Regions from separate parts of the Nonomuraea sp. NBC_00507 genome, predicted to be linked through region 3. Evidence: riboswitches for the same ligand, from Rfam matches in the RefSeq annotation. Region 3 holds a riboswitch; each other region holds the start of a gene.
The links. A riboswitch is a leader RNA that binds a small molecule or an ion and turns the genes downstream of it on or off. The one in region 3 is predicted to bind cyclic di-AMP.
Positions count from the first base shown of each region.

Region 1: another riboswitch for cyclic di-AMP. It lies ahead of OHA25_RS41700 (CHAP domain-containing protein); the one in region 3 lies ahead of OHA25_RS26020 (coiled-coil domain-containing protein).
Region 2: another riboswitch for cyclic di-AMP. It lies ahead of OHA25_RS41410 (CHAP domain-containing protein); the one in region 3 lies ahead of OHA25_RS26020 (coiled-coil domain-containing protein).

Region 1 is NZ_CP107853.1:8,643,905-8,647,169, reverse strand. Features, by position in the region: gene OHA25_RS41710 (zinc-binding dehydrogenase) at 1-270, shown strand, start outside; gene OHA25_RS41705 (glycoside hydrolase family 25 protein) at 340-1,125, opposite strand; cyclic di-AMP (ydaO/yuaA leader) riboswitch at 1,137-1,255, opposite strand; cyclic di-AMP (ydaO/yuaA leader) riboswitch at 1,692-1,836, shown strand; gene OHA25_RS41700 (CHAP domain-containing protein) at 1,850-2,518, shown strand; gene OHA25_RS41695 (cation diffusion facilitator family transporter) at 2,600-3,265, opposite strand, start outside.
Region 2 is NZ_CP107853.1:8,590,272-8,593,536, reverse strand. Features, by position in the region: gene OHA25_RS41425 (sensor histidine kinase) at 1-222, opposite strand, end outside; gene OHA25_RS41420 (hypothetical protein) at 429-641, shown strand; gene OHA25_RS41415 (hypothetical protein) at 638-1,171, shown strand; cyclic di-AMP (ydaO/yuaA leader) riboswitch at 1,300-1,453, shown strand; gene OHA25_RS41410 (CHAP domain-containing protein) at 1,469-2,236, shown strand; gene OHA25_RS41405 (F510_1955 family glycosylhydrolase) at 2,249-3,127, opposite strand; gene OHA25_RS41400 (M56 family metallopeptidase) at 3,170-3,265, opposite strand, start outside.
Region 3 is NZ_CP107853.1:5,335,632-5,338,896, reverse strand. Features, by position in the region: gene OHA25_RS26025 (DinB family protein) at 1-349, opposite strand, end outside; gene OHA25_RS26020 (coiled-coil domain-containing protein) at 386-1,375, opposite strand; cyclic di-AMP (ydaO/yuaA leader) riboswitch at 1,382-1,518, opposite strand; gene galT (galactose-1-phosphate uridylyltransferase) at 1,587-2,660, opposite strand; gene OHA25_RS26010 (DeoR/GlpR family DNA-binding transcription regulator) at 2,657-3,265, opposite strand, start outside.

The DNA.
Region 1 (3,265 bases), 3.3 Mb from region 3:
GTGGCCCGCGACGGCGGAGCGGTGAGCCGGGTCGGTGTGCCGCAGTATGAGCAGGTGCCGATGGGATTTGCCGAGTTCCTGCGCAACCTCACCCTGACCGGCGGGGTGGCGCCGGCTCGCGCGTACATCGAGGAGTTGCTTCCCGAGGTGCTCGACGGGACGATCGAGCCCGGCCGTGTCTTCGACCGCACGGTCGGCCTGGAGGACGTGCCGGACGGTTATCGGGCGATGGCCGCCCGCGAGGCGCTGAAGGTCCTCATCCGTCCCTGAGGGCCTTGGGGGTGGCGAACGGGGAGACGCCACCCCCGGCGTCCGCGACCGTGGGCCGAGGGGAGGGTGTCAGGCGGCGGGGCGGCCCAGGTCACGCAGCTCCTCGGTGGTCAGCGCGGAGACGTTCTCGTCGACCGGGACGTCGGTGTACTGGTGGATGGTCCACGACTTCCAGTCGGCGGGCGGGGTGAGCGCGCCCTTGGGCTTGCTGTAGTGGGCGACCCACAGCGGATACTCGGCCAGGCCCTTGCCGTAGGTGTCGGCGAAGTTCCAGCCGCTGTAGAACATCGGGGTGACCCCGGTCTTGGCCTTGACGTGCGACAACCACGCCTTCGCCCAGGCGTTGACCTCGCCGGCGGACTCGCCGTCGGTGGTCTCCAGATCCAGGACCAGCAGGTCGCCCTGCTTGGCGGGCTGGGAGTTCACCACGGACAGGAAGTGCTCCGCCTCGGCGATGGGGTCGTTGCCGGGGTGGCCGTAGTGGTAGGCCCCGCGCACGATCTGCTTCTTGTCGAGCTCGCGCCAGTGCCTGGCGAACGAGGCGTCACGGAAGCTCGTGCCCTCGGTGGCCTTGATGATGCCGAACTGGGCCGAGCTCGCGCTCCAGTCGTACAGCGGCTCGTGGTTGGAGATGTCCAGGCCGAAGGCCAGGGATCGGGACGCGGGCTGAGCCTCCTGCACCGGACTGTGCTCAGGGGATGAGGCGATGGCTGTGCCGACCACACCCGTGAGGGCGGCGGTTGCGGCCAGGATCGCGCCACCGACGGCGAGGCTGAGCGCCTTGGTGGGAAGGTCGAGACGGTTCTTGAGGGCCTTGAGGGAATGGGCGACTGCGGCAAGCCGGGGCTTGGGCATGGGGTATTGACTCCTTGTTTCCATGCCGCCTACCGGGCTCGCTGACGGGTTCGGGCGTGGAAGCGCCCTACGCGCGCAGAAAGATGGGGATCCCCGGCTCCGCGAGGCGCGGATTCGGCGGACGAACGCCATCCCAGAGATCCCCTCGGGACGCGCGGTCCGGTCAACAAAACGGCAACGACGGTGACGACAGCTCGCCACAACGTATACCGCGATTACGCAAAAGGTATATATCTATCCACAGATAGCGCAAGCGGGGCCCAATGCATTCCCGTGAGGCTATGACCAGGCACGCAGCGCTCGCCATGACGGTTCCTGGCCGGGCAGAAGTCGCCGTTGCCGGGCGCCTTTGGCAAACCCCGTCAACGGCCCGGAGTAGGTAAAAGATTTCGCCCCGATCGCCTATCTCATAGGGCATTCTGTTGCCTGCACCCCATCGGGGTTTGCATCTCTCTATGCCGTTCGCTTACCTTGAGGAATCAGGACGTACGCCTGGCAGTGCCGCGTAACGTCCTCCGTATTGCCGAGACCGCGTCTCATCGGCATGGACCTTCGAGTCCGTGACCATGACGCGGCCGCCGAATTCGCAATCTGCGGAACCGGGGACCCACTTCATCTGGGGTGAATCGGCGCGCTCGATACGAGCGCCCCGTAGGGCACTTCCACGCCCGAACCCGTCAGCTAACCCGGTAGGCGGCATGGAAGCTAGGAGCATTTTTCACCCATGGCCAAGAACGTCTTCGCTCGTGCCCTGACGTCCGCAAGCCTCTCCCTGGTCGCCGCCGGGATGACCGCGACCGTCGTCGCCGGATCCCCGGCCTTCGCCGCCGACCAGCAGTCCACGCAACCCGCGCGGTCCAACCTCCCCGCCTCCCAGGCCATCCCGCAGAAGGGCGCCGGCCAGGTGAGCGCCGACACCGTACTGAAGATCGCCGAGTCGCAGATCGGCGTGAGCGAGAACGCCGCCGGCGGCGGCACCCCCTTCCACAGCTGGTACATGTCCTCCCCGCGGGCAGCCGAGACCGTCGCCCGCGACGGCGGCAGCCTGCAGGCCTACGCCAACGCCCCGTGGTGTGCCATGTTCGTCTCCTGGGTCGGCGAGCAGGCCGGCGCGCGCCCCACGATGGGCTGGGACGCCTACACCGTCAGCTACGCCAAGTGGTTCCAGGCCAACAAGCACTGGGGCGCCGAGGCCAAGCCCGGCGCCGTCGTCTTCTACGACTGGAACGGCCAGGGCACCGACGGCATCGACCACGTCGGCATGGTCAAGAAGGACAACGGCGACGGCACCATCACCGCGATCGAGGGCAACACCGGAAACGGCAAGGTCGAGCAGCGCATCCGGCCCAAGGCCCACGTCGTGGGCTACGGCTACCCCGAGTACAAGGCCTGACCCCAAGGCAGGTCGCCAGAAAATAACGGGTGGTGCAGGAAAGACTCCTGCACCACCCGTTTTTTTTGCGCCCTTAACCACTCACCAGCCCAGTTCGTCGCATCCTTGGTGATCGGTCGGCTCGACCTGCAGGGTTGCGTGGGCGATGTGATGGCGGCGCAGCAGCACGTCGCGGGCCCGGTCCAGGACGGCGTGGTTGTCGTTCGGGTCGCTGGTGACCAGGTGGGCGGTGGCGACGTTCATGCCGGAGGTGAGCGTCCACAGGTGGAGGTCGTGGACGTCGCATACGCCGTCGATGGCGGACAGGTCGGCCGCGACCGCGGTGGCGTCGACGCCCTCCGGCACGTGCTGACCCAGCACGGCGAAGACCTGGCGGCCGAGGGAGACGGCGCGGACGGCGACGAAGGCGCCGATGGCCAGGGCGACGAGGGTGTCCCAGACAGGCTGGCCGGTGGTGGCGACGAGCCAGCCGGCGACGATGACGCCGACCGAGCCCGCGGTGTCGGCCACGACCTCCAGGTAGGCGCCCTTCACGTTGAGGCTCTCGGCGGCGCCCGACCGGAGGAGGAGGAGGGCCACGACGTTGACGATCAGGCCGATCGCGCCGACGACGAGCATCGGCCCGGAGGACACCTCGGCCGTGCCGCCGATGCGGCTGATGGCCTCGATGACGACGTAGACGGCGACGCCGAGCATCATGGCCACGGCCAGCAACGAGGCGAACACCTCCGCCCGGTAGGAGCCGTA
Region 2 (3,265 bases), 3.3 Mb from region 3:
CAGCGGCAGCGCGGAGCATCCCACGAGCGCCAGGCCCATCACATCGATGCTTTCGGATCCAACGTGAGGGACGTCCATGCCGCGATGCGGAAGGAGCCCGAGTCCATGCGCCAGCAGAGCCAGGGAACCGACGAACACGACGATCGTCAGCGTGATGTCGAACAGCACTCCCCAGACTGGCCGGACCGCGAAGAGCCGGTATGCGATGGTCTTCGAGGACACAAACCTAGAGGTTACTCGCGCGGGATCAGCCGAGAATCCCCCCAAAGGGTGACCCTCGTCCACACCGTGGGGACGCGAAGGATCTCCTCTTGAGGGGATTCGCGGTTCGGCCGTTCGTTGTGGACTGGTGGCCATGGCGCTCGACGCCCCGCACATGGCGTCGTGACGCCCGAAACCTGTGGGCCCAAGGAGAAAGGACCGCGAACATGGCTGACCTGTTCCCCGTTCCCGAGCGCAGGACGCCCCCACGCATGCCTCGCTGGGTGAAAGCGGCCGGGATCGTCATCGGCATCCTGGTTCTGGGCTTCACCATCACGCTGCTCACCGGCCTCGGCGGGGAGCACGGACCTGGACGCCACATGCCCGCGGGAAGCGGCGTCACAGATCAGCAGGCCCCGGCCGGGAGCGGCAACAAATGACCATGTCCCCCGGCGTCCGCAAGGCCGCCCTCATCGCCCATGTCACCTCCTCGGTCGGCTGGCTCGGCGCGGTCGCCGCGTACACGGCACTCGATGTCGCTGCAGTGACCAGCCAGGACGTCGCGACCGTCCGAGGCGGATACCTCGCGATGGAGCTGACAGTCTCGTACGTCATCGTCCCCCTGGCCCTCTCGTCGCTGGCCACTGGCCTCCTCCAGTCGCTTGGAACGCCGTGGGGCCTGCTGCGGCACTATTGGGTACTGGTGAAGTTCCTGCTCACGGTCGTTGCCACCGCTGTGTTGCTGAAGGAGACGCAGACGGTCGGCGCTATGGCGGAGTTCGCCGCCTCCGGCGCCGATCCCCGCGCCACGCCCGGCACACTGCTGCACTCCCTCGGCGGCCTCGTGGTGTTGCTCTTGATCACTACCCTCTCCGTGGTCAAGCCGTCGGGGCTGACCCGGTACGGGTGGCGCAAGCAGCAGGAGCAACGCCGTAAGAAGAGCGAGAAGCCCACGGTAACCACGGCATAGACGCGGTGGGTGGGCGGTGCCCAATGTTCTCCTCCAGGCAGATCTTTTGGGCATTACGTCACGATCAGGTCAAGTTCTCTACTACCCTGGGTCGTACTGGCTGGGTGACCTGCCTTCTCCCGAAGGCGACCGGTCAGCCGCTCAATCCCGCCGTGGCGGGAACCGGGGAACCAATCGCGTGGAGCGATCCACGCACGGGGTGAATCGGCCGCATACGCGGTGGTAGGGCGTCTCCTGGCCCGAATCCGTCAGCTAACCCGGTAGGCGGTCAAGGAGAAAGGGCCATTCCCCCGACCCATGGCGTCCATTGCTGAGGGCCTGCTTGAGGCTGCCCAGAAGTATCTCGGCTACCAGGAACAGAGCAACGGCTACACCAAGTTCGGCGACTGGTATTACGCCAACGTGGATCAAAGCGATCCCTATTTCAAGACCGCTCCATGGTGCGACATGTTCATCACGTGGGCTGCCACCCAGGCGGGCGTGGAGAAGTACGTCGGCGAGTTCGCCTACACCGTCGACCATGCGAAGTGGTTCAAGGCTCAAAGGGCCTGGAGTGACACGCCGGAGCCGGGTGCGATCGTCTTCTACGACTGGAGCGGCTCCAAGAACGTCGAGGGCATCGATCACGCGGGCATCGTTGAGAGGGCCGACGGCGAACGGATCTCCACGATCGAGGGCAACGTCGACAAGCTATGGCTGAAGCGCAAGCAGCGCGACCAGAGCAAGGTCGTAGGGTACGGGCTGCCGAGAAAGGTGCAGGAGAAGGCGGGAGACAACGATAGGGAAGTGTTCATGCTCGAAGGCGAACTGGACTCACCTCCGGAGCAGCCTGCCGCGTTCGGGAAAGCCGTGCCGCCGAAAGCCGCGGCGGCGGTCATCGCGCCGAATCCAGCAGAGGCCATGTCCCTCGTAGACACGATGGCCGTCCCGGCAGGCGCCCTCGCCGCGCTGCTCGGCGCCGTCCTGATCATCAAGCGGTCGAGGATGCGGCCATCCGCGCAATCCTCCTCGACGGGTGGGCGGCATCGAAGGACGAGCGACAGGCATCGGAGTTTGGCCGCCTAGCCGGGCGGCGGCTCAGCTTGCGGCGCGGAATGCGGTGGCGAAGGTCTTGCCGCCATCCTTTGACTCCAGCACCGTCCCGTCCTCCAGGGCGACCAGCAGGCGCTGCCGGTCCACGGCCGTGAACGCGACCGCCTGGGTGGGAAGTGCGCCGGCGGCCGACCAGGTCTTGCCGCCGTCCTGACTGGTGTGAATCTTGCCGTCGGCTCCCGGCCCCACCAGCCACCCGCCGGCGAGGGCGTCCACATGGCTGAGCAGGGGCGCTTTCGCCACGTCGGTGAAGTTCACCCCTCCGTCTTCGCTGACCTTCAGCCCATCCGGCGTCGTCACATACACGCGCGAGGGCTCGTCAGCGCCCGCCCCGAGGTCGATCACCCTCTCCTCGGTGCCCTGCGTCCAGGTGGCACCGCCGTCGAGGCTTCGCCAGACCTTCGACGTCTGGCTGTCGAATGCGTAGAGGCTGTCGCCGGCGGGCTGGATGGAGTGGAAATCGGCGGAGCCGTGCTCCGAGATCGACTTCCAGGTGACCCCTGAGTCCGTCGACTTGATGAGGCCGAGGTGCGGCGGGACCCCGGGTGAGACGTCCTCGGCCGAGGGGTGCCCGCTGGCCAGGAAGGTCTTCGGGCCGGCGATCGTGAAGCCCATGTGGTCCTGGTTGCGGTCGGCTACCCGGGCCATGGTGGTCGGAGACGTGACCTTGAACAGCCCGTAATGCCCCGCGACGTAGAGGGCGCCGTCGGCGGAATCGACGCCGAGTCCGTGAACGTGTCCTACGCCCAGGTCCGGCTCAGCCGCTCCGCCGGGCTCCGGCGACGCCTGGCCACAGGCTGCCAGGGCTACAGCCAGCACGACTCCTGCGGCGCCCGTACGCAGCCGCCGACCCACATACCTCATGGCGCGAGTCTACAGTCGGCTACTACCACTCTTCGTAGAAGATCAGAGCGTGATGAGGAAGGAATGGCAATGGTGGGCGAGAAACGCGCCCACGCCTGGGGCCGCGGCCAGGACGGCCGGACCGGCGAGCAGCGCCGC
Region 3 (3,265 bases):
AGATGGCGCGGGCGCGCTCGATCTCGTCCTGCCACGTGGCGAACGCCTCCTCGGCCGAGGCGGTGTCGACGTCGTTGAAGTCGGCGTCGTTGTCGCGGTCCTTGTCCCACAGCTTGGGGATGTCCTCGCCGTTCAGCACGCGGCGGAACCAGGAGCGTTCGACGTGCGCCATGTGCCTGACCAGGCCGAGGAGGGACAGGGTCGAGGGCGGGGCCGAGCGCAGGCGCAACTGCTCGTCCGACAGGCCCGCGCATTTGACGGCGAGGGTGGCGCGGTGCCATTCGAGCCAGTTGTTGAGCACCGTCAGCTCGTCGCCGGTGAGGGGTGGTGGGGTGCGGGAGTCGATCATGAGCCCTGACTTTACCTTCGGCCTGGTGTGCGGCTTTCAGTGCATGGAGATGTGCACGTGGTCGAAGTGGTTCTCGGTGATGCTGCCGCGGTCCGACATTCCGCTCCAGCCCGAGCCGTGGTTGATGCGCTGCTTCCAGATCACGTACTTGATGCCGAGCTTGTCCATGTTCTTGATCGCCCACTCCGCGATCCGGTCGCCCAGCGCGAGGTTCGCGGCCGACGGCATCGAGCCTCCGGTGCTCATCATGAAGTCGCAGGCGCGTCCGAGCGGGTGCTCGCCGCCGGAGCCCGAGCGGAAGCAGCCCACCGTGTACGGCAGCGAGAAGTTCTTGCCCACCTGCTCGCGCATGAGCCGGGTGCGGGGAGTGATGTTGTCGGAGCCGGAGGGAAGCTCGGGAGCCCAGCTGCCGTCGGATTTGCGGCCGGTGCCGTACGGCACGAGGTCCTGGAGCTTCTTCTTGATGTCCTCGATGACGTCCTCGGCCTCGTCACGCTGCTTGTCCACCTGGGCCGCGTCCCCGCGGATCTCGGACGCCAGCGCGGCGGCGTCCTTGGCCGCCTTCTCCTTGTCGTCGCGGGCCTTGGCCACGCCCTGCACGAAGGCCTGCTGTTCGACGGTGAGCTGGTTGAGCACGGCCGCGCTGCCGCCGCTCGCGGGCAGCATGAAACCCGGCACCGGGGGGTTGCCGTTCTGGTAGCGAAGCCGGGCGATCTCGGCGACCCGCTGCTCGGCCGCGGCCAGCGTCTGCTCCGCGGTGGCGAGGCGCTCATTGGCCGTCTTGGCGGCCTGCTGGGCCTTGGCCAGCTCGACGCGCTTGAGGTTGTACTGCTCGATGAGCTTGTCGACCTTGCTGTTGAGCTGCTTGAGCTGGGCGCGGAGCTCGGACTCCGTCGGTTTGGGGGCCGCCGACGCCGAGGTCGCCGGGAAGAAGGCGACGGCGGCGGCGGTGATGAGGCTGATGGCAAGACTCGCGAGGGACGGCGAAGGGAGCGGAGCTCCCGAGCGAATCAGGGCAGCCGCCACGTAGATGTTTCCTCTCCCTCTGCCGGCCGGGTTAGCTGACGGGTTCGGGCATGGGAGATCCCTACCACCGAAGTGGATTCACCCCACGTGCGATGGGTCCCCGGCTCCCGGGCAACTCGCCCGGGATTAGGCGGGCACCGGCCGTTACGGCCGGTGCTTATCGGGATATTAGTGGTAGATCCCGAGTCATGCGACCTTAAGTAGAAATCTATTAGTGATCTACTCGTGATCGAAGCATGCGTGCGGCCTCCTCCGGCAGCACGTCGTTGACGAAGGCCCCCATCGCCGACTCCGACCCCGCCAGATACTTCAGCTTCTCCGGCGCCCGCCTGATGGTGAACAGCTCCAGGTGCAGGTAAGCCAGCTCACGGCCCTTCCGTACCGGCGCCTGGTGCCAGGCCGCGATGTACGGCATCACGACCCCGAACAGCCCGTCGAACGCCTTCAGCACCGACGTGTACAGCGGCGCGAACGCGGCGCGCTCCGCCTCCGTCAGCGCCGCAAGGTCGGGCACCTGCCGGTGCGGGTAGAGGTGCACCTCGAACGGCCAGCGCGCGGCGGCGGGCACGAAAGCCGTCCACAGCTCGTTGGCCGCCACCACCCGCGTGCCGGCGGCGCGCTCGGCGGCCAGCACGTCGGCGAACAGGTTTCCCTTGTAGCGAGAGGCGGCGCCCAGCTGCAGCTTGGTCCGCGGGGTGACGTACGGATAGGCGTAGATCTGGCCGTGCGGGTGCGCGAGCGTGATGCCGATCTCCGAGCCCCGGTTCTCGAAGCAGAAGACCTGCTCCACGCCCTCGATGGCGGACAGTTCGGCCGTGCGGTCGGCCCATGCCTCCATGACCAGCTCGACCTGGGCGTCAGACAACCGGGAGAAGGACGAGGAGTGCTCGGAGGTGAAGCAGACCACCTCACAGCGGCCCACGGCCGGACGGACCTCACTCAGCCCGCCCACTTCCCCATAAGTCCCGATATTTTCGGCAAAAGAGGGGAAGCGGTTCTCGAACACCACCACGTCGTAGTCGTACGCCGGGATCTCCGTCGAGCGCGTCTCCGACGACGGGCACAGCGGGCACTCGGCCGCCGTGCCGGTCGGCTGGTGCGTCCGCGTCTGCCGGTGCCCCGCGATCGCGATCCACTCCTCGGTCAGCGGGTCGTAGCGCAGCTCAGAGGCCACCGGCCGGGGGTCCAGCGACCGCCGGTCGATCGCGCTCCTGTCGGCGTCGTCCCGCCGGTCGAAGTAGATCAGCTCTCGGCCGTCGGCCAGGTTGGTGATGGTGCGCTTCAAAGCGAGCCCTCCGCGATGATCAGTTCCCCGGCCGTTTCGGCCAGATGCGTACGTGCTTCCTCCGGCAGCCCCGGGTCGCTGATGACCACGTCGGCCTCGCTCAGCTCGGCGATGGTGCTGATGCCCACCGTGTTCCACTTGGTGTGGTCGGCCGGGACGACCAGGCGGTTGGCGGCCGCCACCAGCTCCCTGTCGGTCTCGGACTCGAGCAGGTTGGGCGTGGTGAACCCGGCCCGCACGCTCATCCCGTGCACGCCGAGGAAGAGCGTGTCCACGTGCAGGCGGCGGATGGCGGCCACGGCCACCGGGCCCACTAAGGCGTCCGATGGCGTGCGTACGCCGCCGGTCAGCACCACCGTGCGGTCGGCGCGCGGATTGCGGTGGAAAACGTCGGCGACGGGGATGGAGTTCGTGATCACCGTGAGCTCGGGCACACCGATCAGGTGGTGCGCCAGCGCCCAGGTGGTGGTGCCCGCGGACAGCGCCACAGCGGTGCCGGGGCGCACCAGTTGCGCCGCGCAGCGCGCGATGGCCTGCTTCTCCTGCTGCTGGCGGGCGGACTTCGCGGTGAAGCCCGGCTCCTCGGTCGATCCCGGGCCGAGGGC